DNA from 3 places in the Gracilibacillus pellucidus genome. Region 3 is predicted to be linked to each of the others. Evidence: riboswitches for the same ligand, from Rfam matches in the RefSeq annotation. Region 3 holds a riboswitch; each other region holds the start of a gene.
The links. Region 3 has a riboswitch for S-adenosylmethionine ahead of SH601_RS03900 (bifunctional homocysteine S-methyltransferase/methylenetetrahydrofolate reductase). Riboswitches for the same ligand answer to the same signal wherever they lie in the genome.
Positions count from the first base shown of each region.

Region 1: linked by a shared signal. The riboswitch ahead of SH601_RS04425 (phosphoadenylyl-sulfate reductase) and the one ahead of SH601_RS03900 (bifunctional homocysteine S-methyltransferase/methylenetetrahydrofolate reductase) in region 3 are both predicted to bind S-adenosylmethionine.
Region 2: linked by a shared signal. The riboswitch ahead of SH601_RS00820 (Na+/H+ antiporter NhaC family protein) and the one ahead of SH601_RS03900 (bifunctional homocysteine S-methyltransferase/methylenetetrahydrofolate reductase) in region 3 are both predicted to bind S-adenosylmethionine.

Region 1 covers NZ_JAWZSR010000002.1:218,200-226,227, reverse strand. The annotation lists gene sat (sulfate adenylyltransferase) at 1-500, opposite strand, end outside; gene cysI (assimilatory sulfite reductase (NADPH) hemoprotein subunit) at 500-2,212, opposite strand; gene SH601_RS04430 (assimilatory sulfite reductase (NADPH) flavoprotein subunit) at 2,225-4,024, opposite strand; gene SH601_RS04425 (phosphoadenylyl-sulfate reductase) at 4,083-4,811, opposite strand; SAM riboswitch class I at 4,885-5,000, opposite strand; gene SH601_RS04420 (aldo/keto reductase family protein) at 5,264-6,208, opposite strand; gene SH601_RS04415 (bifunctional transcriptional activator/DNA repair enzyme AdaA) at 6,601-7,179, opposite strand; gene SH601_RS04410 (APC family permease) at 7,286-8,028, opposite strand, start outside.
Region 2 covers NZ_JAWZSR010000001.1:168,159-176,186, reverse strand. The annotation lists gene SH601_RS00845 (YesL family protein) at 1-135, opposite strand, end outside; gene SH601_RS00840 (PadR family transcriptional regulator) at 460-822, shown strand; gene SH601_RS00835 (HAAS signaling domain-containing protein) at 809-1,804, shown strand; gene SH601_RS00830 (MFS transporter) at 1,858-3,063, opposite strand; gene SH601_RS00825 (MerR family transcriptional regulator) at 3,160-3,990, shown strand; gene SH601_RS00820 (Na+/H+ antiporter NhaC family protein) at 4,003-5,310, opposite strand; SAM riboswitch class I at 5,410-5,510, opposite strand; gene SH601_RS00815 (cupin) at 5,829-6,185, shown strand; gene SH601_RS00810 (PTS sugar transporter subunit IIA) at 6,226-6,717, opposite strand; gene SH601_RS00805 (sugar phosphate isomerase/epimerase family protein) at 7,028-7,789, opposite strand; gene SH601_RS00800 (Gfo/Idh/MocA family protein) at 7,802-8,028, opposite strand, start outside.
Region 3 covers NZ_JAWZSR010000002.1:92,893-100,920, forward strand. The annotation lists gene SH601_RS03875 (transposase) at 1-103, shown strand, start outside; gene SH601_RS03880 (Gfo/Idh/MocA family protein) at 207-1,499, opposite strand; gene SH601_RS03885 (LysM peptidoglycan-binding and 3D domain-containing protein) at 1,694-2,530, opposite strand; gene SH601_RS03890 (bifunctional metallophosphatase/5'-nucleotidase) at 2,734-4,278, opposite strand; gene SH601_RS03895 (nitroreductase family protein) at 4,592-5,158, opposite strand; SAM riboswitch class I at 5,314-5,418, shown strand; gene SH601_RS03900 (bifunctional homocysteine S-methyltransferase/methylenetetrahydrofolate reductase) at 5,504-7,351, shown strand; gene metE (5-methyltetrahydropteroyltriglutamate--homocysteine S-methyltransferase) at 7,366-8,028, shown strand, end outside.

The DNA.
Region 1 (8,028 bases), 130 kb from region 3:
AAGGTAATGGGACCGGCTAAATAGACATTACCTTTCTCGTACAGTTTTTTTACACCTGGGTGTGCTTCTTCTGTAGTACCGTACACTAATTGTGCTTCTTTTTCTTTGTCATACGTGTATTTTTCCTCTAAGTCTAATGTTCCGTAAAGGACACCATCTTCACCATATAAGGCAACACGCTCTCCAATGGTTAAACGCTCCGCTTCTTCTTCTGTAGCAGCCAAATTAATGGGAATACTCCAAACAGACCCATCTGTTAAATGAAGATTTTCCACGACTTCTAGATAATCATTTTTACCAAGAAATCCGGTTAATGGGCTGAATCCGCCAATGGCGATCAGTTCCAGATCTGAAATAGTCCAAGCATTAATGGTTAGTGATGAAAGGTGTTCTGCTTCCTTTAGTAAAGTATCCCGTTCGGCACCGGTTGCCTCTCGATTAATTAATGTACCTCCATGTGGCTTAATCGTCTCTACTGCTTTTTCTGTCGTTACAACCATTATAAAACTCCTTTCGGTTCTTGATGGAATTGTTGTCCATCATATACTTCTTTTACATAGCCATTACGAACGACAAAATCGCCAAAATGTTCTTTATCTAAGCGGTTTTGCGCAAAATCATGAATCAACTCTTTTAGAATGGCTAAAATTTCTTCTTCACCGATGTTTTCGCGGTATAGTTGATTTAAACGATCACCAGTGAAGCTACCACCTAGATACATGTTGTATTTCCCTGGTGCTTTTCCGATAAAGGCAACTTCTGCTAGAGCAGGTCGTGCACAGCCATTTGGACAACCAGACATTCTAATGACAATCTCCTCATCTTTAATACCTTCTGCTTCGAGGATGTCTTCCACTTTCGTAATTAAACTAGGTAAATAACGTTCAGACTCTGCCATTGCTAACGCACATGTAGGTAGTGCAACACATGCGATGGAATTTTTACGTAAGCCAGAGTATTTTTTCTCATCTTGAATACCGTAACTTTCAAGAATTTCAATAATTTTTTTCTTTTTCTGTGCTGTTGCATTGGCGATAACTAGATTTTGGTTTGGTGTTAAACGGAAATCACCTGTATGGATATGGGCGATTTCTCGTAATGCTGTTCTTAATTGATAGCCATCTTCATCTTTTACACGTCCGTTTTCGATGAAAAGGGTAAGGTGCCATCTGTTTTTACCTTTGACCCAACCATATCTGTCACCATTATGGTCAAATTTATAATCTTTTGCTTCTGTTAATTCCCACCCCAGTCGTTCAGCTAGCTCTTGTTTGAACCAATCAAGCCCGTAACGATCGATGGTATATTTGAATCTCGCGTTTTTACGATCCGATCTGTTGCCATAATCACGCTGAATAGTAACGATCTTTTCTGTTACATCGACAATGTTCTCTTTTGGAGCATATCCAGCAATTTTCCCAAGCTGCGGATATGTTTTTGTGTTCCCGTGAGTAGATCCCATACCACCACCAACGACGATATTAAAGCCTTGTAATTGATCATTTTCCAGAATCGCAATTAATCCGATATCTTGTGAAAATACATCAATATCATTAGAAGGAGGGACCGCGATTCCGATTTTAAATTTTCGAGGCAAATAGGTTTTTCCGTAGATAGGCTCTACTTCCTCTTTTGAGTCGATTACTTTCTTTTGATCTAACCATATTTCATGGTAAGCACCTGTTTTAGGTGATAGGTGATCACTAATGGCTTGTGCCCAATCTTGTACTTCTTGATGGACATCTGATTGATAAGGATTGGGATTACACATGACATTTCGGTTTACGTCTCCACATGCAGCGATAGTTGTCATGGAAACTTTGTTAATGGTTTTTATCGTATCTTTTAAATTCCATTTTAAGATGCCGTGTAATTGAAAGGCTTGGCGAGTCGTTAGTTTAATCGTGTTATCACCATACGCTTCTGCCAAGTCGTCTGTTGCAAGCCATTGCTCAGGTGTTGCGACACCACCAGGGATAGCAATTCGTAGCATAAATTGATAAGCAGGCTCTAATTTTTGTTTTCGGCGTTCATCACGAATATCCCGATCATCTTGTTGATAGCTGCCGTGGAATTTTAATAATTTCGTATCATCTTCTGATATAGCAGCGGTTATCGGATCATCTAAACCTTCTTGAATCGTACCTCTCAAATAACGACTTTCATCTTTCAGTTTTTCCATTGGATCAAGTTTCTTCGGATCATTTACCATATGTCATCCCCCTTAATACACATCGCGTTGATATCTTTTTTCGTGTTTTAATTGATTGATATATTCTTTTGCTTCTTCTTCGCTAAGGTTACCTTCTTGGCTGATGATAGAAATCAATGTATCATGTACGTCTTTTGCCATTCTCTTTTCATCTCCACAAACATAAAGGTGTGCACCAGCTTCTAGCCATTCAAATAGTTCTTTTGCTTTTTCCTGCATACGATGTTGTACATATACCTTTTCATCTGTATCTCTGGAGAAGGCAACGTCCATCTTCGTTAAATAGCCTTGCTGTATCCATCTTTGCCAATCTACTTGGTAAAGGAAGTCCGTCCGGAAATGCTGATCACCGAAGAAGAGCCATGTTTTCCCTTTTAATTCAAGTTCTTCACGTTCTTCAATATACCCTCTAAACGGTGCTACGCCTGTTCCAGGTCCGATCATAATAACTGGTGTCGCCTCATCCATCGGGAATTTAAAGTTTGGATTTTTGTGTACATAAACATTGAGCTGATCTCCAGGTTTAATTCGGTCAGAGATTTCACCTGAACATACACCACTTCGATCTCGACCATGTGCCTGATATTTTACAGTTGCAACGGTTAAATGCACTTCATCTGGGTTTGCTTGATAGCTGCTTGAAATCGAGTATTGTCTAGCTGGAATTTTTCGCATGAAATGCATAATAGTTGTCGGGTCCAATTGTTCTGGTGGGTAATCAATGATTAAATCTAAGAGATCTCGACCATCAATATATGCTTTTACTTCGTCAGAATTTTGTACTAATTGTTGTAATTTTTCATTTTGGAAATAGGTGCTTGCTTTCTCCAATGATCCTTTTGTTAGTCTAGTAATCTCGAAAATGGATGTTAAGGCTTCCTGCACGGAACGGATTTCCCCTTGTTTATTAATAGGGATAGTCTGTTCAGGATTCCACTTCAATTCTTCGATAATAGCTGCTACAAGGGCTGGATCGTTTTTAGGATTAATTGCTAAACAATCACCAGGTTCATATTGGAAATTAGATCCTTCTAGTGAAATTTCGATATGTCTTGTTTCTTTGTTAGACCCTTTTCCACTAAGTACAATATTTTCTAGTACTTCAGCAGTGTATGGATTGCTTTTTGAAAAAGTTTGTTCAGTAGGTGTTACAGTAGTTGTTGGAGCATTCGTAGCACCTGCATCTTTTTGTAAAGTGGCGATTACTTCTTTTGCCCATTCTTCTGCTAATTCTTCATAATCAACGTCACAATCAACGCGTGGGTGAATTCTCGTAGCACCTAATTCTTCTAATCGTTTATCAAAGTCTTTACCTGTTTGGCAAAAGAATTCATACGACTCATCTCCAAGTGATAAAACAGAGAAATTCACATTGTCGAGTTTTGGAGCCTTACGACCGTGTAAGAACTCATGGAATTCAATGGCATTATCAGGTGGATCTCCTTCGCCGTGTGTAGCCGTAATAATAAGTAAATCTTCTACTTCTTTTAATTTTTTTGGTTTAAAATCGTCCATGCAAGATACGGTAACATCACGATTAATCTCTTTTAGCTGAGTCGATAATTGTTCTGCTAATGCTTGGCTATTACCTGTTTCGGACCCAAATAAAATAGTGACGGTACGAGTGCTTGTTTGAACAGGCTCCTTAGTTTCTACTGTTGGTGTTGGTGGTACTACGTTTGTTACTCCCTGTGAAGCAGCTAGATACCCTGCTAGCCAGTTTTTTTGTGCATCAGTTAAAGTTGGGAGAATTTGATTTAGTATTTCCGTCTGCTTTTCATCAAACGGACTGTTTACCACTTGTAATGTCAATATATTCACCTCTTTTAATTATTCCGATAGTTTTACTCGAGTTTAAGCGTAAAAAAATTTAATTGGATGTTGGTGGTGCCACATGTAAACCACATTCTGTTTTTTGAGAATTGGCCCATCTTCCTGAACGCTCGTCACTTGCATCTGTGACAGGTGATGTACACGGAACACAACCAATACTTGGATAATTTTGATCATGTAGTTTATTGTATGGTAATTGGTGCTTCTCAATATAATCCCATACATCATCCCAAGACCAATGAATTAAAGGGCAAACCTTAATTGATTGAAAGCGTTCGTCTTTGTTCAAAAAATCGGTATTCGCTCTAGTGGGTGATTGCGCTCTTCTTAAACCAGATATCCATGCAGTCGCTCCGCTAAGTGCTTCTTCCAATGGTTTTACTTTGCGGATATAGCAACATTGATCTGGTTTCCTACTCCATAAGGCAGCTCCGTGTTTTTCGCGTTGTTCATCAACAGTCAGTTCAGGCTGCTTCATTTCGATAGATAATAGTGGATAGCGCTCCTTCACTTCGTCAATCAAATCATAGGTTTCTTGAAAATGTAAACCAGTGTCTAAAAATACTAAACTAGCATCAGGCTTAACACGCGCAATCATATCAATCAAAACCATACTTTCTGCTCCAAAGCTACAAGCATAGACTAAGGAATCTCCGTATGTTTGATAGGCCCATTCTAAAATCTTTTCTGCTCCTTTTGTCGGGTCATCAGGACTTGGGGTCTCATTATTGAGCGGACTATCATAGTACGTTTCATAAGTCAGCATGAATATTTGCTCCTCCTTATTAAAAAGCCTTCTTACCAAGGTGATAAGAAGGCGAATAATCTAAGTTAATTCCTTCTCATCTTTCGGTTCAGCATATGCTGTTTCCGCAGGATTTGGCACAGTATTACGATTTAAGAACCTGTTGCCGAGGATTCACAGGGCCTGCCCCTCCACCTCTCTGGATAAGAATTGCATTTAAGTCTTTTGTTACTACTATAGTAAACAGTAGAAATAGTAAAGTCAATAACTTTAAGAAAAAAATGTAAAAATTAATACCAAGTTACTAGGTTTTAATTAAAACCCGAGCTAATATGAAAAAAAGTAACGAAATTTCAGGGTTTGCAATCGAAATATCGTTACTTTTTTGTTTATCACGGTGTAAATGTCCATAAACCTTTCGAGTATAATGAAAAGGAGTTACGGCCAATAGCCTTCACAGATGGAAGTTAATTTCATGCTTTTAATATATTCTCGATTTCTTCAATGGTTCCTGGTGCTAATTTTACGCCAGAAGCTTTAGCATTTTCTTCAATTTGTTCGGGTCTGCTTGCACCAATTAACGCACTAGAAACGTTATCCTGACGTAGTATCCAAGCAATTGCCAATTGAGTTAATGAAAGATTTTCGTTAGCTGCGATACCTTGAAGAGCTTCAACACGTTCTAAGTTTTGCTCTGTTAGAATACGAGATAAATCTAAATTTTCTTGGGCTGCGCGACTACCTGAAGGAATTGCTTCACCTTTTTTGTACTTACCAGTTAATACACCTTGAGCAAGAGGAGAGAAGACAACTTGACCAATACCATGTTTATCACTAACAGGGATGATTTCATCCTCAATATAGCGGTGAAGCATACTATAATTTGGTTGGTTGACGACAATTCGATCTAGTAGTTTCTTATCAGCTAAATGAACGGCTTCTGAAATTTGTTCGGCAGTCCATTCACTAACGCCGATATATAAGATTTTACCTTGTCGAACAAGGTCATCTAAGGCACGTAATGTTTCTTCTAATGGTGTATCTTGGTGGTAACGGTGGCAATAGTAGATGTCGACATAATCTAAACCAAGTCTTTGTAAGCTTGCATTACATTGCTCTGTAATGTGTTTGCGTGAAAGACCACGGTCATTAGGCCCATCGCCCATATCACCAAATACTTTAGTGGCAAGGACATAAGAGCTTCGTGGATATTTTTTCAATGCTTTTCCAACAATTTTTTCTGCTTCCCCACGCATATAGACGTTTGCTGTATCAAAAAAGTTAATACCTAGGTCATATGCCTTATCAATCGATGCTTCTGCTTTTTGTTCTTCTACATAGCCACCATATGTAAGCCAGCTACCTAAACTAATTTCACTAACTTTTAAACCAGTGTTACCTAAACGACGATACTCCATCAAAAAAACCTCCTTATATTATTAAGCGTTTACACAATTATAAAAGAATACTAGATAAGAATCGAATGATTTGTTTGGGATTTAATCAATCTTCGTAGTATTACTTACATTAAGCTGGAATGACGTTCCATAAGAATGTTTATGAGAGACGATTTTATGGAATGTGCTCTTGGGCATGTCGTAATTACTTGAAGTTATTGGAAGAAAATAGAGGAGCATTACCTAAAAATCTTAACCAGCATAGGCTCATTAGCGGGAATATGTTTACCATATTTTAAATTTATGGATAGGAGAATCTATAAATAAAAATGGTTTCTTGAGAGAGGTACCTCTAAAAAGTTAACTTCTTATTTAATAATAGGATGCCTTAGCTTTCTAGTTTGTTTCTGGTTCTAATTTCTAATTCCATTTTTATATCTATATTGGGATGGTGAGCACCCGCAATTTTTTTTGAAGTGTCTATAGAAACTAGAAAAATTATTATATCCTACTTGAAAGCAAATTTCTGTACTATTATGGACGGTATTCAGTAATAATTGCTGAGCTTCACGAATTCTAATGGATTCTAGATATTTTAGAGGGCTGATGTTTAACTTTTCTGTGAAAATTCGGCTTAAATAATAAGGGCTTACCCCAATTTGGAAAGCGATATAGTTTAAGGTTAATTTTTCTTGATAGTGCTGTTTTAAATAATTGATTGTAACATCAACTATTTCTTGCTGAGGATCATATGTTTTAATAGATAGTTCAGGTTGACATCTTTTACATGGTCTAAATCCTTGGTGTATAGCATCCTCAACATTTTCAAAAAAGCATATATTATCAATATTTGGAGTTTTAGATTTACAAGATGGACGACAGAAAATACCAGTTGTCCTTACCGCATAAAAAAACATTCCATCATATCTTTTATCACATGTAACTACTGCGTTCCACATTAACTCGGAAGAAAACGGAGTATTTGATTTCATGAAAAATTACTCTCCTATCAATAATGAATCTTGAAGCTAACGTATAGTAAGAAAATTCCCGTATAAATTAATTATATTCAACCTGCTTTTTAGTCAGAAGACAAAATCATTTTTGAAATGTCATATAGCTAATGTATAAAGCAATAACGATTGCCGGAACAAAAATGTACAATTGAAAGAACGGTAACACAAGGATACAAAAGATTATTGATACTAAAGAGGCGTACCAGGGTAATGTTTTATTTTTAAAAAGCTTAACACCAGCAGCCATAGAAAAAATATAGACAATCACACCTAATGAGGTTGGGATAAATAAGATATCATTAAATGCCATTGTAAAGGATTCTGTAATAATAACTCCGATACCCGCAAAACCAATTATAAAAATGACCATACGTCTTGGGATTTGCTTTGTTGGATGTATAAGCGATAATTGTTTTGGAAATGCACCGTCTCTACTTAAAGAATAACCGAGTTGTGTTAGGCTAGCTACAAATGCATTCGAAGTTCCTATACAAATGAAAAATGCCGATATAGCAGTAACGATTTGTGCGCCAATTCCTAGCGTTTCTCCCATTATAGCACCAATTGGTGAAAGATCACTTTCTATACTTCCGTATGTCCCAGTTCCGATTGTTACAAAGCTTAGTGCTAAAAATAATATTCCTATAATTATTACGCTAATAAAGGTACTATTAACAATGCTTTTATTGGGGTTCTTAAAGTGATTCGCAAGATTACAAATGGCTTCCCAGCCAAAAAATGCCCAAAATATTGCTGTTATTGCTATTCCTGTTGAATGCCATCCATTAGGCACAAAAGGAGTGAAATTATCTAAATCAATATTCG
Region 2 (8,028 bases), on a different contig from region 3:
AGCAGTGATTGCCGGGAAAACACCGAGTACCCCCCCCCCTAATAAGGTAAACACTATAGCTAATATATTTAGCAATGCAAGACGATATAGCCACTCACAAATTTTGAATATACCACTTGATGTATCAAACTGCATCTGGTCTCCTCCTTTCCTCATCCAAATTATAAACGCTTTCAAACTTGTAAAAATAGCACTATTTTTACTTTGGCCGATAGATATTTGACTTTTTTCAATTTGAATTGTAAAAGTATGGAGATTCAAGTATGAACAATAGAAGTCCAATTAATGCTCCTACTTGAATACATACTTTTACCCAAGGTAAGGAGGGCGTCACTATCTAATCCGATGAGTGACGCACCGGGTTTCTTCATTCCAAAATTGTTATCTTTTTATCCTTTAACAATATACGCTTTACAATATTGTGCAACGTACAGTATGATAAAATCAGGAGTTGATAAAATGAGTAATACAAAGGAACACATCGATAAATTAATGCAAGAATTGCGGCGCGGAACAATTACTATTGGTGTATTAAGCCAGTTATCAGAACCTCAATATGGCTATTCACTTGTAACCAGCCTAGATGCACAAGGGATTCATGTCGAACCAGGAACACTGTATCCATTATTAAGGCGTTTAGAAAAACAAGGATTACTTGATAGCAAGTGGGACACAAATGAATCTAGACCACGAAAATATTACTTATTAAGTGAGACCGGAAAAGAGGTATATGACTTGTTAGTCGTTGAATGGCAACAAATTGTTCAAAACTTAGGAAATGTTATAGACATTAAAGGAGGGGAAAAAAATGGAGATGATTGATCGGTATATTTATGCTGTCACACAGAAGCTACCTCTAGCACAAAGGGATGATATCGCTGAGGAACTTCGGGGGTTAATAGAAGATATGTTAGAGGAGCGAGTACAAGAAAAAGAAATAACCAATCATGATATAGAAGCTGTACTAACGGAACTAGGCGATCCAAGGAAATTAGCACACAAGTATAGCGGAACAAATAACTATATAATTGGACCAGAACTATTTGATTCCTATATGCTTATTTTAAAGATTATCTTATCTGTAACATTTGTGAGTATCACGTTAAGTTTCGTTATACAAAGTATATTAAATCCTATTAACATTTTAGACCATTTCATTGAATTTATTGTTGGTATAGTCATTGCACTGCCACAGGTCATTGGTTGGACAACATTAGGATTTGGCTTAGCTGAATACTTTGGCAAAGTTAAAGAAAAAGATCTGCAATCCGAGTGGAAGCCGGCTGATTTAGCGCCCATTCCTGACGAGAAAAAGCAGATCAAACGTTATGAACCTATTATCGGGATTATCTTCTCGCTTTTACTATTAATCCTTTTTGTTTTTTCACAAGATTATCTAGGTATTTGGATATTCGATGATGGTTTTACTGGTATCGTACCGTTCTTCCATGACGAAACGTATCACACATCATTACTTTTCCTTCTCCTTATTGTTGGACTTGGAATTACGAAAGAATCGTTAAAATTTGTCTATGGTAAATGGACCAATCGATTAGCTATCTTCACAACTATTATCAATGCGCTATCTGTTGCTACGATAATGGTGATGGTAAGTCGAGATACGTTTTGGAATCCTCATTTTCTACAGGAGCTAATAGAAATCGGGTTACTTACCGAAAATAGTGATGCATATAACGTCTTTAGCACTATTTGGAATCAATCCACCTTATGGATTTTCCTCCTACTAATTATTGGGTTGATTTGGGAATTGATTGACGGATTGATTAAGGCGAATAGAAAATAAAGAAACAAAGAAAGTCCTTTTTTGGATTTTCTTTGTTTCTTTTATCTTCCCTATTAATACCCTCGAACAAAAGATTTTCCTTTAATCCAAATCAGTATCGCGATCACTAGTCCGATCACTCCAGAAGTGAATAAAATCACTTGAATAGGAATACCAGCTGATGCTAGTGCACTGACCGCTCCATAAGCAATCGGATCAAACCCATTCATCGCTAAAAAGATAATACTCATTACTCGCCCCATAATGCGGTTATCGGTATTTTCTTGTGCTGCTGTAAAGAATGGAACAAATACAAAAGCAATCGAAAAGCCAATAAATAACAGCATCAACGTCAAAAACCATAGATTTGTTACTAAACTAAAGATAATAAAAAACAACAGTGCAGCGAAAAGCCCCATTAATGACGTAAATCCTTTCCGCCTTATCTTCACAAAGCTCATAATCATCGTACCTAGTACCATACCTACTCCTAAACTAACTTCCATATAACTTAAATTGATTGGTGTTCCACCAAGTAACTCAACTAACAGCGGCATCGCTATTTGTAATCCACCAAAGATAAAGAAATTCAGTGTAATCAAGACAAAAATTCCAATTAACAAAAACTTAGAAGATTTTAAATAAGCGAAGCCTTCACGAAAATCTTCTAATATACTCAAACTTTCCTTCTGCTCAACTGGTCCTTCCTTAATTAACGGAGGAAAGACAAAAACAGCAGATAATAACACTAGAATCGTCGCTACCAGATAACTGGTTTGCACATTACTTATTTCCATCATTACGCCAGCAAGGATTGGCCCAATAATAAAAGATATTTGGTCTACACCTTGAAAATAGGCATTTGCTTGCTGTAATTGTGATTTATCTACAACTTTCGGTATCAATGAAGAGCTTGCTGGTCCAAAGAAAGCATCCAACATTCCGAATAATCCAACAGCCACAAACAATAATGCTACGGTCATCGTATCGCTTGCAATAAACCAATAAATTGAAAACAATACAATTGCCTGAAGCAAATTCGTACCAAACATAATCGTCGTTTTTTTATATCTATCTGCTAGCACTCCACCAAATGTAATTAAAATTAACCTTGGAACTGTTGCAATAATCAATGCGACTCCTAATATACCAGGAGATTGTAACGTGTTGATAATATACCAAGACGTTGTCGTTAAAAACATACTAAAACCTACTATTGCTAAAATACCAGCAACTAACAACAACATATATGTTCTATTTCTAAAAATAGATGTTTTCATTTGTATTTCTCCTTCTTTTATCCTTAACATTCATTTTGCACTTTATTAGCTTATGGTATATAGTAACTATATAGTCAAGAGTGGAGTGAATAAAAAATGACTGAAAATAATACAAAATATTTTACAACTGGAGAATTTGCTAAATTATGCAAAGTGAACAAACAAACTCTTTTTTATTATGACCAAATCGGGATCTTGTCACCTATCCGAAAAAATGAAAAAGGATACCGCTATTATTCATTTCATCAATTAGAGTTATTCGCAGTTATTGCCCTATTAAAAGACTTAGGCATGTCATTAGATGAAATAAAACAATACACTCAAAATAAATCACCAGAAAAAATGCTTAAGATCATGTATGAACAACAAGAAAAGATACTAGAAGAACGAAGGCGACTGGAAATGAAGGTTAACATGATAGAAGGACAAATTCAGTCGTTAAACGAAGCAACGAAGCTAGACTTTCAACAAATTAGAGTAGAACGACTACCTAAACAAACCCTTTATTTAAGCAACAATATTGAAAATGCATCAGATCAAGAATTTGTAGAAGCATTCCATAACTTTTTAGTGGAATTATCTGATGCATATCTTGATACAGGCTATCCGATTGGTACCATTACTTCTCGTGAAAATGCGCTAAAAGGGGATTTTACTAATTACAGTTATTTATATAACAAACAACTTGAACCGAAAATAGATCATTCTTTTTTTCAAACAGTTGATGGAGATTTTTTAGTTGGATACCATATTGGTGAATACCAACATGTCGGTCAAACTTACCAAAAACTTTTGCAAGAAATGGATCGAAGGCATCTAGAGATCGGGGAATATATTTTAGAAGAATATGTATATGAAGCTGCCGTCAAAAATCGCGAAGAAGAGTATGTCCTGAAAATTATGATACACGTGGAAAATAAAGAGTAGGACTAATGCGCCCTACTCTTGTTGTGATGCTTTTTGTTTAAATCGTGGAAAGCCAATTAAAATGGCGATGATACCACTAAGTCCTAATAAAATAGGATAGAAGGAATACGGTATGATGCTTAATGGTGATATGGCAGCTAACCCACTAGCAGCAAGCATTTGCGCACCATATGGTAAAATCCCTTGCCAACATGCTGCAAAAATATCAAGAATACTAGCTGATTTCCTTGGGTCTATTTGATATTCTTGTGCAATATTTTTCGCTAGCGGACCTGTCATAATAATCGAAATCGTATTATTAGCTGTACTAATATCTGCCGCACTGACAAGTCCAGCAATTCCAAACTCTGCACCTTTTTTGGATTTGATTCGACGTGATACAACATGTAACAAGTAATCAATTCCACCGTTATGCTGAATGATACCTATAATACCACCAATTAACAAAGCAATGATCGCAATATCTTGCATATTGATTATTCCTTCTGATGCTGTTTGAACTAAACTTGTTCCTGTGAAAGAGCCATCTAATAAACCAATAATTCCTGCAAAAACAATGCCACCAGTTAAAACGATTAGTACATTTACTCCCAATATTGCTACAATTAAAACAGCAAGATATGGAAGTACTTTTACAATTTGATAAGAATAATCTTCTTGAACCGTAAAATGACTACCAAGTGTAATGGCCCATAATATAATAATGGTAATAATAGCACCCGGAAGTATTATCCAAAAATTGGTTTTAAACTTATCACTCATCGTTGTATTTTGTGTCCTTGCTGCCGCAATCGTTGTATCCGAAATCATCGATAAGTTATCACCAAACATCGCTCCACCAATAATAGTCGCCATCGCCAAAGCCATTGAAATATCTGTTTGTTCTGCAATTCCGATACCAATCGGCGCAAGTGCAACAACGGTCCCCATTGACGTTCCCATTGTAAGCGAAATAAAACAAGCAATAATAAACAAACCTACCATCAACAAGTTTGCAGGAAGTAGAGAGAGACCAAGATTTACGGTTGCATCAACTGCTCCCATTCCTTCCGCTACTTCTGAAAAAGCACCTGCTAATATATAGATAATCACCATTAAAATGATATTCTCGTGTCCTACACCTTTTGTGAACACTTCTATCTTTTTCGACAATTTTTCTTTTCGATTTATCGCAATCGCTACTACTGCAGCAATCAATACCGCTACATTAATTGGCATACTGGAAAAATCATGCGTAACGATTCCCGATACAATAAATAATAATATAAAAACAAGTAATGGTAATAGTGCTACTGCATTACCTTTTGATTGTTTTTCCACTAGTTGTCCTCCTCGTTTTGCTATTTCTTGTGGTTTACAAACACAAAAAAAGAACCTCTATCTAGTATTAGAAGAGGTCCTTCAATCATTCATACTCTCTTCTTATCTGCTAGCTAATCGCTACTGGAGTTGGCACATTGCTTCATGGAGCTGTTGCCGAGGCTTCAAAGGGCCAGTCCCTCCACCTCTCTGGATAAGAAATGTTTAATTTTTAAGTATATACAAATGTACAAGTTTGAGAGGATAATGTCAAGTAGTTTTCGACATTTTTTTATACAGTCCCATAGGTTAATAACTTCGCACTTGAAACAAGCCCGACCACCTTCCAAAACATTACATTATATGGTAGTATAGAACAAGCCACAATCAGTGAACTATATCTTGATAAAGTGAGACTTATCAGGGAGTTAGCGTCCGTTTATCCCCCACTTAGCTTCCTAGTTTTCACCCGAACCTTGAAGTGGGGGTTTTACGGACGTTTACACCGTGATAAAATCTACATATGAAGGAGAGTTACTATGGAGATATTCCAACTGAACAAAGAAGTTGGTAAAAAAATCACCCAGTTTCACTCTGATTTTACCCTTTCACCTATAACCAAAACCGAAAAAACTACTCAAATTGCTTGTATTCATCTAGAACAGAACGGACTTATCGGATATCATCAAGCTGTTGTTCCACAACTGTTTATCGTTATTAGTGGAAATGGTTGGGTACGCGGTAAATCTGATGAATTTGTTGCTATTCGACCAGGAGAAGTTGTGCTTTGGAGGGAAAATGAATGGCACGAAACAAAAACAGATAAAGGACTAATAGCCATCGTCATTGAAGGTGAAAAGCTTGATACTTCTATGTTATTCAAGAAAAAAGAATGAGCTTTTTTCTTGATAAAAGCTCATTCTTAATGGTTAAATATTATTTCTTTTCAATACGGAAAAGTGTATCCGCACCTGCTGTCACAGCTTGTTCACCAGCTGCATTAGACAAAGAAAATTCTTCTCCATTTAATAAAATGATAGGAGTAATCGTTTGATAACCTTCTGCTTTAATGACATCTAAGTCGAATGTTGCTAAAGCATCACCTTTTTTCACTTTTTGACCGTTTGTCACATGAATCTCAAAACCTTTACCGTCTAACTGTACAGTTTCAAGTCCCATATGTATTAAAATTTCTGCACCACCATCAGTGCGAAAACTAATCGCATGCTTTGTCTTAAATACATCGACAACTTCCCCATCAATTGGTGATACAACTTGCTTATCAGTAGGTTCGATAGCGATACCGTCCCCCATCATCTTTTGTGAAAAAACTTCATCAGGGACCTGCGCCAACGGTACTACTTTCCCTGTCAGTGGCGTTACTAAATCTGTATTTGTCTCTTTCTTTTTAAAAAGCTTCTTAAACATATGACTTACCTCCAAAGATGTCTATTACCATTTCCCATTATAAACTATCAGAATCTAAAAAAACAGGAAAATGTTACTAATTATATAGTAAGAAAAGAAGCTTATACAGCATCAACAAACTTTCATTCGCCTTATGAGTGACCTTAATTTTGGTTCTGCTTCATTTTGGGCGTTCATCTGTTTACTTGTTATGGACAAAAATAAAGGGAAGCACAATACATTATGTCAGTAAATCTAGTTATTAACAAAAAAAGCTGAATTCATTGCCCTTTTTGTCAGCAAATCTAGTAAACGTTACCAATCACTTCATTCATTTATTAATTACTTGCTTTAAGTTCACGACATTTTCCTTTGCACTATCTAGTGGGTCTCCATCGAATTGTTCTTGTTCAATCACATACCAATGGACATCGGTAGATTCACCTGTTTGCCAAAGTGTAGCAATATCCAGTGATCCTTTTCCTATTTCAATACTACGTTTTTCGCCATTTTCTTCTACCATATCTTTAATATGCAAAGAAACAATGCGCTTGTCATGTTCTTTAATAATCGTTAATGGATCTATTCCTGCATGTGTTGCCCAATAGCAATCAAGCTCTATTTGCACATACTCAGGATCCGTCTCTTCAAATAAAATATCAAAGCCTGTCTTTCCATTACCAAGATCAAAGAACTCCATGTTATGATTATGGTATGCAAAAGTAAAGCCTGCTTCTGCACATTTCTTCCCTATTTCATTTAATGTAGCTGCTCCTTTATAATATGCTGCCTCATCTGTTCGCAATTCTTCGGGAAGTATCGGACAAATAATTAAGTCATTTCCAATCTTTTTATTATATTCAAGCGATTTTTCCAATTCTTCACCTGTTAACGTTTTAAATGGCATATGGCTGCCTGCAGCAACTAATCCAGACTCATCCATCACTTCCTTTAATTGCTCTGCGGGCGTATCAAAAAAACCTGCGAACTGAACTGCTTCATATCCCATATCTCCTAGCTTACGTAACGTACCTAAAAAGTCTTTCGTTGTATGCTCACGCACTGAATATAATTGAATAGCTATTTTCCCCATTTATATTCCCTCCTAGAAATATACGGCTTTACCAGTCTCCGCTGATTGATAAAGTCCATCAATAATTTTTTGAATGTTCGTTCCTTGTTTAGCGTAACGATCTGTCACATGACCTTCGATACAATCTCTAACAAACGTAGTAACTTCTACTTCATGTGCATGGTGTTGTGGTAAATAAGCTGGTGTTATATCAATCAACGTATCGTGTTTTTCTTGATACATTTTCAATGGAAAAATAT
Region 3 (8,028 bases):
TGATCAAATAAAATTACAAGTAGTGCTTTACTCCCTTCTGGATAAAATGTTCTTCCACATAGCTTATTATATCATGATACCGCTTGATATCGCTCTTTTGTAAGAGGTAACTGCGCATGATTAAAAAAGTCTCTAAATACTCAATTCCAGTCAAACAAATAAGAGTAGCACAAACCTTCTTTTGTCTGTGCTACTCATCTCCATTCTTACTTCCTCTTCAAATCTACCAATTCATCTACTTTAACTGCTTGACCTGTTGCTAATGATTGATTTCCTGCAATCCCTGTCAGGATGGAAATCGCGCCATCAATATGTGATGCTGCACGATTGAATTCATCTTCCTTCGGTATACCGAATAAATCATTAAGCAATTCTGGGTCACCACCACCATGGCCACCTTCTTTTTCTTCTACTTCTACTTCATAAGGTTCACCAAACATTGGTAACACACGAATCATTTTTTCATCTAATTTTCCTTCATCACTCTTGTTACCACCTGAATTGATATATGATTGCTCACGCACTTGTACTTCAATCCGACCTTTCGTACCATTAAAGGCAATCTGGAAGCCTTCCCATGGTAAATAGGCATTCAACGAATACGTTAAAATTGCTTTATTTTTGTATGTCACATTCACACCTAAAGTATCTTCAATATTGATACCATCCCCGAATACACTTTGGTCACGGTGGTAACCATCTTCTTTTTCTGCCTCTAAATACATTGCTTTTAAATGATCATTCGATTCTAAATCAATAGCAAATGGATCAGCTTTGGCATATTCACTGCCATGTGCACGCTCATAAAACCTTGTTACACCACGCTCTTCTGCATTTTCTTTTCCATAAAAATGTAATCCGCCTGTCGCATACACGACATCTGGCTCTGTATCTAACCAAAAGTTCACTAAGTCAAAATGATGGGTAGATTTGTGCACAAGTAATCCACCGCTATTGCGTTTATCACGGTGCCAGCGACGGAAATAATCAGCGCCATGTTGCGTATCTAACGCCCATTCAAAGTGAACAGAATTCACTTTACCAATAACATCGTCACGAATAAGCTCGCGAATCTTCGTATTATGTGGTGCATAACGATAATTAAATGTTACGCGAACATTTTGCCCTGTTCGTTCAATCGCATCAATAATTGCTTGCGTTTTCTCCGCGTCCACTGTCATTGGTTTTTCTGTAATGACATCACAGCCTAATTCCAACGCACGAATGATATAACGATGATGTGTTCTATCTACTGAAGTAACAATGACAATATCAGGTTTTTCTGTTTCGATCATTTCATCAAATCGCTCTTGCGTATACGTGTTGATTTCCTCTACACCATATTTATCTGTTAATAATTTATTCGCGTAATTTAGTCTTGTTTGATTACTATCGCAAAAAGCAACTAACTCACACGTTTCTTGAAAATCTCGCACCATCGCACCATAAAAAAACTCTGCACGTCCCCCAGTTCCAACTAGAACATATTTCCTCGTCACATCAAACACTCCCAATAATATTTTTGTAATCGTTTGCACAAAACGAAATAACAACGTTGTTAAAATTATAAAATATCTATTTAAAAATAGCAACTCATAATCTGTGATTTCTTTTAAGTGTTTTTGAGTTTATTTGTTTTAATTGGCTAAAAAAACTCTCTCGATATAATTCGAGAGAGCTTTCTATCCTACTATTAATCTAAAATGGTGACATCTACCGTACGTACTCCCCAATTAGTTGCATCGGATGCAGTTGGTACGTGAATGTCAATTTTGTTACCTTTAATCGCTCCACCAGTATCTCCTGCAATTGCTTCCCCGTAACCTTCCACATATACTCTAGAGCCAAGTGGAATAACACTAGGGTCAACAGCAATTACCTTCATATTGCGATCTTCATTTAAGTCGATTCCTGTTGCAGTAACTCCTGAACAACCGGCACAGTCTGCTGTATAAGCTGTAGCAGTTACGGTTAATGTTTCACCGTTATGGTCAGAAGAACTTTCCGTTGACGCTGTATCTTGTTTTTCTACGACAGGTTCAGAAGCTTCAGGTGTTTCTTCCTTACTTTGCTCTTGCTTCACTTCTTTTTTCTCTGTCTGCTCACTTGTTTGTTGTTTCTCTGTTTGTTCTTTTGACTCGCTTGCTTTGTTTGTTTCTTGTTGTATTTCAGACTTGTTAAGTTCTTTAATCGTTAATTCTTCATCTACAAGAATTAAATTTGTTTCGAGGTTGTTCCATTCTTTCAAATCGTCCACTGTTACATCATGTTCAGAAGCGATTCTACTTAATGTATCTCCTCTTTCTACTGTATAAGTAATCTCTTTATCTATTTCTAACATTTGATTTGGGAAAATCAAGTCTGAATCTAGCTCGTTCATTTCCTTTAACTCTGCAACAGTTGTATTATGTTCTTGTGCGATTTCCCACAAGTTATCTCCTGATACTACTTCATATTCTGCTGCTGAAACTGGTAGCACGATAAAAAATGTAGTTGCAACAAAACCTACTGACACTAAAAATTTCCGCATCATTGTTGCCTCCTTTCAAAGTTGACAAGCATCACTATATCACAGCGATCATCCTTTGTGGTTACAGTGAATTTAAGAGTCTGTAACAAACATTACTTTATTACAAACGCTTGTCACATTTGTCATTATGGGGCAACAATCATAGATTTTATACATCATTACGTAACATTTTCTAACTATATGCTATATTTGTAATCTAATAATTATTTGAAAACACGGAAATGTTTTGTGAAATCTGGTATCAATTCCGCCTTCTTCAATAGGTCATCCGCAATTAATTCTGTCATGTCAACGGCAATATCTTTGACTACTTCTTTATCTTTAAACATATGGTAGTTACCACCACCACTTGCGCGATAGTTATTCATTACTACTCGGAATTCTTGGTCTAAATCCAGAGGTTGTCCCTCATATTCTAGTACTACTACTCTTTCGCCAATTGGTTTTGATACATTGATTTCGTAATAAACACCTTGCCACATATCATAGTTATATGGTTGGGGCTTCGGTTGTAAGAAAGATGGATTAACACCTATTTCATCACCTTCTAACGCAAAATAGCTAGCCGACCTTTCTAATGCGGCTTTTACATCATGACCAGTAATGTTTAAAACTTTTAACGTATTCGGGTAAATATAGTTTGAAACAATATCTCTCATCGTAATTTGTTCGCCGAATCCTGGAGATGTATCATTAAATAACGCTGTCCCAGACAGGTCAGCACCTGAAACATCTAATTGTAATTGATTGATATAATTAATAAATGGATGACCATTTAATCTAACATCCATTCCATCTGATATCGTCATATCACCTTTGACATTCGTCATTACTTGGTCTAAAAATTCTTGCACTGCTTTTTCCTCTTCTTTTAGGGAGTCTATTACTTGCTCATCTGCCTTCGTCTCATCGTCCACATAGTGTAAAGTAGAGGTAATAGATTCTACTTTTTCTCCAATAGACAACGTTACTTCTGCGACTGCTTGCCCATTATTACCTGGTTGAACGACTGTCACACCATTAATTTCTTCTGATAAAAAGCGGTGTTGGTGACCCGTAATTAAAATGTCTATTCCGTCTACTTCTTGGCAAATTTGATAGCCTTGATTTTCACCTGTTAAATCTTCAGTTGGTTCACCAGTTTGCGGGTCACGCTCTAATCCCCCATGATAGCATACTACCATCACATCTGGTGCTTCCGTTTCACGTATTTTCGCAACCCACTTTTTAGCTGATTCACAAGCATCCTCAAAACGTAATTGTTCAATATGCTTTGGCTCTTCCCAATTAGGAATGTAATGTGTCGTTAATCCTAATATCGCCATTCTAATACCAGCTATTTCTTTTATTACGTAGGGTTTACCGAAGTATGGCTCAGTCGTTCTCTCATCTATTATATTAGCTGACAAAAAAGGATACTCAGCAGCGTCCACTGCTTTTTGTAAATAGTCTGATCCATAGTTAAATTCATGATTCCCAAGTACTGCAAGATCATATTTTAATTGATTAGCTACTTTAATAACAGGACTCGCTTGATCCCCTTGTTTTTTGGCAAAATAATATGTAGCAGGACTTCCTTGAATAAAATCACCATTGTCGATTAAGATCGTATGGTTTTTCTCTCTTATATGTTGAATAATAGAGGCAGCTTTGGCTAATCCAATATTCACCTCTTGATGATCACGATAAGTAGTAGGCATAATATAACCGTGAACATCACTTGTTACACATATCGACACTTTTTCCATTCTAAACCCTCCTAGAAACATCTATTTCTATTATAGCGTTTTCTACTTCTATTTGGGTAAATCTTTACAATTTCTTAACTTAGCTTTAACACCTTCTTTTCATTCATTTGATATATTTAAATTGTTCCAAATTGAGCAATGCTGCAAAGATTGCTTTCTCACAAAATGATAGCCCCTTTTTCTTTTGTCCGATGATATCTTTCATCGGTCTTTTTTTACAGAAAAATAGTATGTATAGAATGCTTAGCTTTCTGGCAACTTGAAAAGAGGCTGCGATCAACCAAAATTGGTTGAGGCAGCCTCTTTTCAACACTTAATTTATTACTGTAATTCTATTTTTTGCTGCTGTTCTTGGAATAGGCGTTTGATTTTTAGCAGGATACCCTACTTGAATTTGGCCAACTACCCGCTCATTTTCTTGTAAACCGATTAATGCAGCGGTCTCTTCACAGAATGCTAACTTTCCTGTTTTCCAGAAAACACTTAGCCCTTTTTCCCAACCAAGTAAGCTAAAGTTTTGGACTAAACAGCTAGATGAAGCATAATCCTCTTCTCTTAATTTTTCTTGTGGATGTAGGGTGTTAATGACAAAAAAGATGAATGGCACACTCATTATTTTGTTATAAGCATTGTCACTAATCACTTGTAATTCTTCTTCTACTTCTGTATTCGCTTTAGAAATAGCAACTTTTCGATTAATTTCGGCTAGTTTTTCCTTTGCTTCTCCTTGCACAAAAACAAATCGCCACGGCTCTGTCATTTTATGATTAGGTACCCATACTGCTGTTTCTAATAGCTCTTCTATTAGACTTGCTGGTACTTCTTTATCCCGATATACCGATATCGAGCGACGTTCGGTGATAAGTTGTTGGATACTCATGAACATGACTCCCTCTTACTGATAATGATTTTCAACTAGGTTTATCATACCATATCTCGATAAAGAATCAAGTTGTCGGAAAATTCACAAAAATAACTTGCAATGTTTTTTATTTTCATGTAACATTCTAACAAATACTATCAGTTAAATAATTTTTCTTATCCAGAGAGGTGGAGGGACTGGCCCTACGAAGCCTCAGCAACCGTCTAATATGACAAGGTGCTAATTCCAGCAAGCAATAGCTGCTTGAAAGATGAGAGTTTACGTTAATTAATCTCCGTCTTTCAATAGACGGAGATTTTTTATGTTATAAACATTTATTCTACATAGAAAAGAGGTGAAAAAATGTCTGATTTACGCAATGCATTGCAACAAAGACTAGTTGTCGCTGATGGAGCAATAGGAACCCTACTATACTCTCACGGTGTCAATCGCTGCTTTGAATCTTACAACCTTACGCATCCAGACCAAATTCTCCACGTTCATCAAACATATCTTGATGCTGGAGCTGAAGTTATACAAACCAACACATATGGAGCAAACTATATTAAATTGTCGCGTTTTGGTTTAGAGGAGCAGGTACATGAGATAAATACAAAAGCTATACAACTCGCTAAAACTGCTGCCAAAGACAAAGGATTTGTTTTAGGAACAATTGGAGGAATCAGAGGAGTTCAAAAATTAATCGCTTCAAAGAAAGACATCATCCGTAGCTTTAAGGAGCAGTTATTCTCTTTATTATTAGAAGGGATAGATGGCTTATTATTGGAAACATACTATGACTTTGAAGAAATCAAGCAAGTGTTAGAGATTGCTAGACAAGAAACAAAATTGCCGATTATCACCAATGTGTCGATGCATGAACCAGGTGTGATGGAAAATGGATTACAGCTTTCAACAGCCTTGAAAACATTAGAAGACATAGGTGCAGATGTTGTAGGTGTCAATTGCCATCTTGGTCCTCACTATATGCTTAAAGCATTAGAATCTGTTCCACTTCTTGAGAAAGCATATTTAGCTGCATATCCGAATGCAAGTCTCCCTTCCTACCAAAATGGGAAATTAGTTTATAGCCAATACAGTGACTACTTTGTAAAATGCGCAAAAGAGTTCCGTAACCAAGGCGTGCGTTTAATTGGTGGATGCTGTGGTACAACGCCAGAACATATTAGCGCTGTTAAAGATGGCATAAGTGGATTAACACCGATTAAGCAAAAAAAGGTGAAAAAAATTAATTTTACGCAGACTGCTAACAAACAACAACTTCCCTTGCCAATACCATTAGCGGAAAAGGCTCGCAAACAGCACACCGTAATCGTAGAGTTAGATGCGCCAAAACATCTAGATACAGACACATTTCTCGAAGGTGCACTTGCACTAGAAGATGCCGGAGCAGACGCGATTACATTAGCAGATAATTCTCTGGCTTCACCACGTATTAGTAACTTTGCCATGGCTGTAAAAATGAAGCAAGCAGGATGTAAAGTGACACCACTTATTCATTTAACATGTCGGGATCGAAATTTAATCGGGCTTCAATCTCATTTACTCGGTCTCCATACATTAGGCTTTCATGAAATTCTAGCGATCACTGGCGATCCAACACGAATTGGTGGTTTCCCAGGTGCTTCATCTGTTTTTGACGTGACATCTATCGAATTAACAAGACTCATTAAACAGCAGTGTAATCAAGGATTATCCTTTGCCGGTAACTCACTAAAAACGAAAACACATTTTCAAGTAGCCGCTGCGTTCAATCCTAATGTTGCGAACCTTGAAAAGGCAGTAAAAAGAATGGAGCAGAAAATTAACCACGGTGCTGATTACTTTTTGACTCAACCAATTTTCAATCATGAACAAATTATTCAGTTACATCAACTTACTCAACATATTGATCAACCTATTTTCGTTGGCATCATGCCACTAACCTCTTATCGAAATGCAGAATTTTTACACCATGAAGTACCGGGTATGAAGTTACCTGATGAAGTTCGATCTAGAATGAAGCAATCCCAGAATAAAACACAAAGTATCCAGGAAGGGAAAGAAATCGCAAAAGAATTAATTGATACAGCTCTACAATATTTTAATGGTATTTACATTGTCACACCGTTCTTGCATTATCCCATAACAGTGGAGCTAACGAATTATGCAAATAAACAAGCTTCACAAGCAATGAAAATAAATAATTAAAGGAGTTTTTCATAATGACAACGATTCTTAGTAGCAATCTAGGTTACCCTCGAATTGGCGAAAAGCGACAATGGAAAAGAGCAATTGAGGCATTTTGGCGTGGAGATATAAATGCTACCTGTCTTCAAGAACAAATGAAGAGCTTACGTCTCCATAACCTAAAAAAACAAAAGGAGTTAGGTATAGATCTAATTCCTGTCGGAGATTTTTCTTTATACGATCATCTATTAGATACAGCTATTTCTTTCAATATCATTCCAGAACGTTTTACCCATCACGATCCCACTGACCTGTCTTGCTATTTTGCTATTGCTCGCGGAGAGAAAAACGCAGTAGCAGCTGAAATGACAAAATGGTTCAATACTAATTACCACTACATCGTGCCCGAATTACAAGGTACGGAACCATCTTTACTGGAAAACAGAGCATTATCTTACTATGAAGAAGCAAAAGAGGAATTAAATATCGATGGAAAACCTGTAATCGTTGGTCCTATCACATTTGTTAAGCTTGCTAAAGGTTATCATGAAAATGAATTAGAAAATTGGGTTAACAAATTACTACCCTTATATGAGCAAATACTTCATGAGTTGTCTGCTGCAGGTGCAGAATGGGTTCAAATAGACGAACCTATTTTAGGAACTAACCTATCAGAAACAGAAATAAAACTAGTAGAA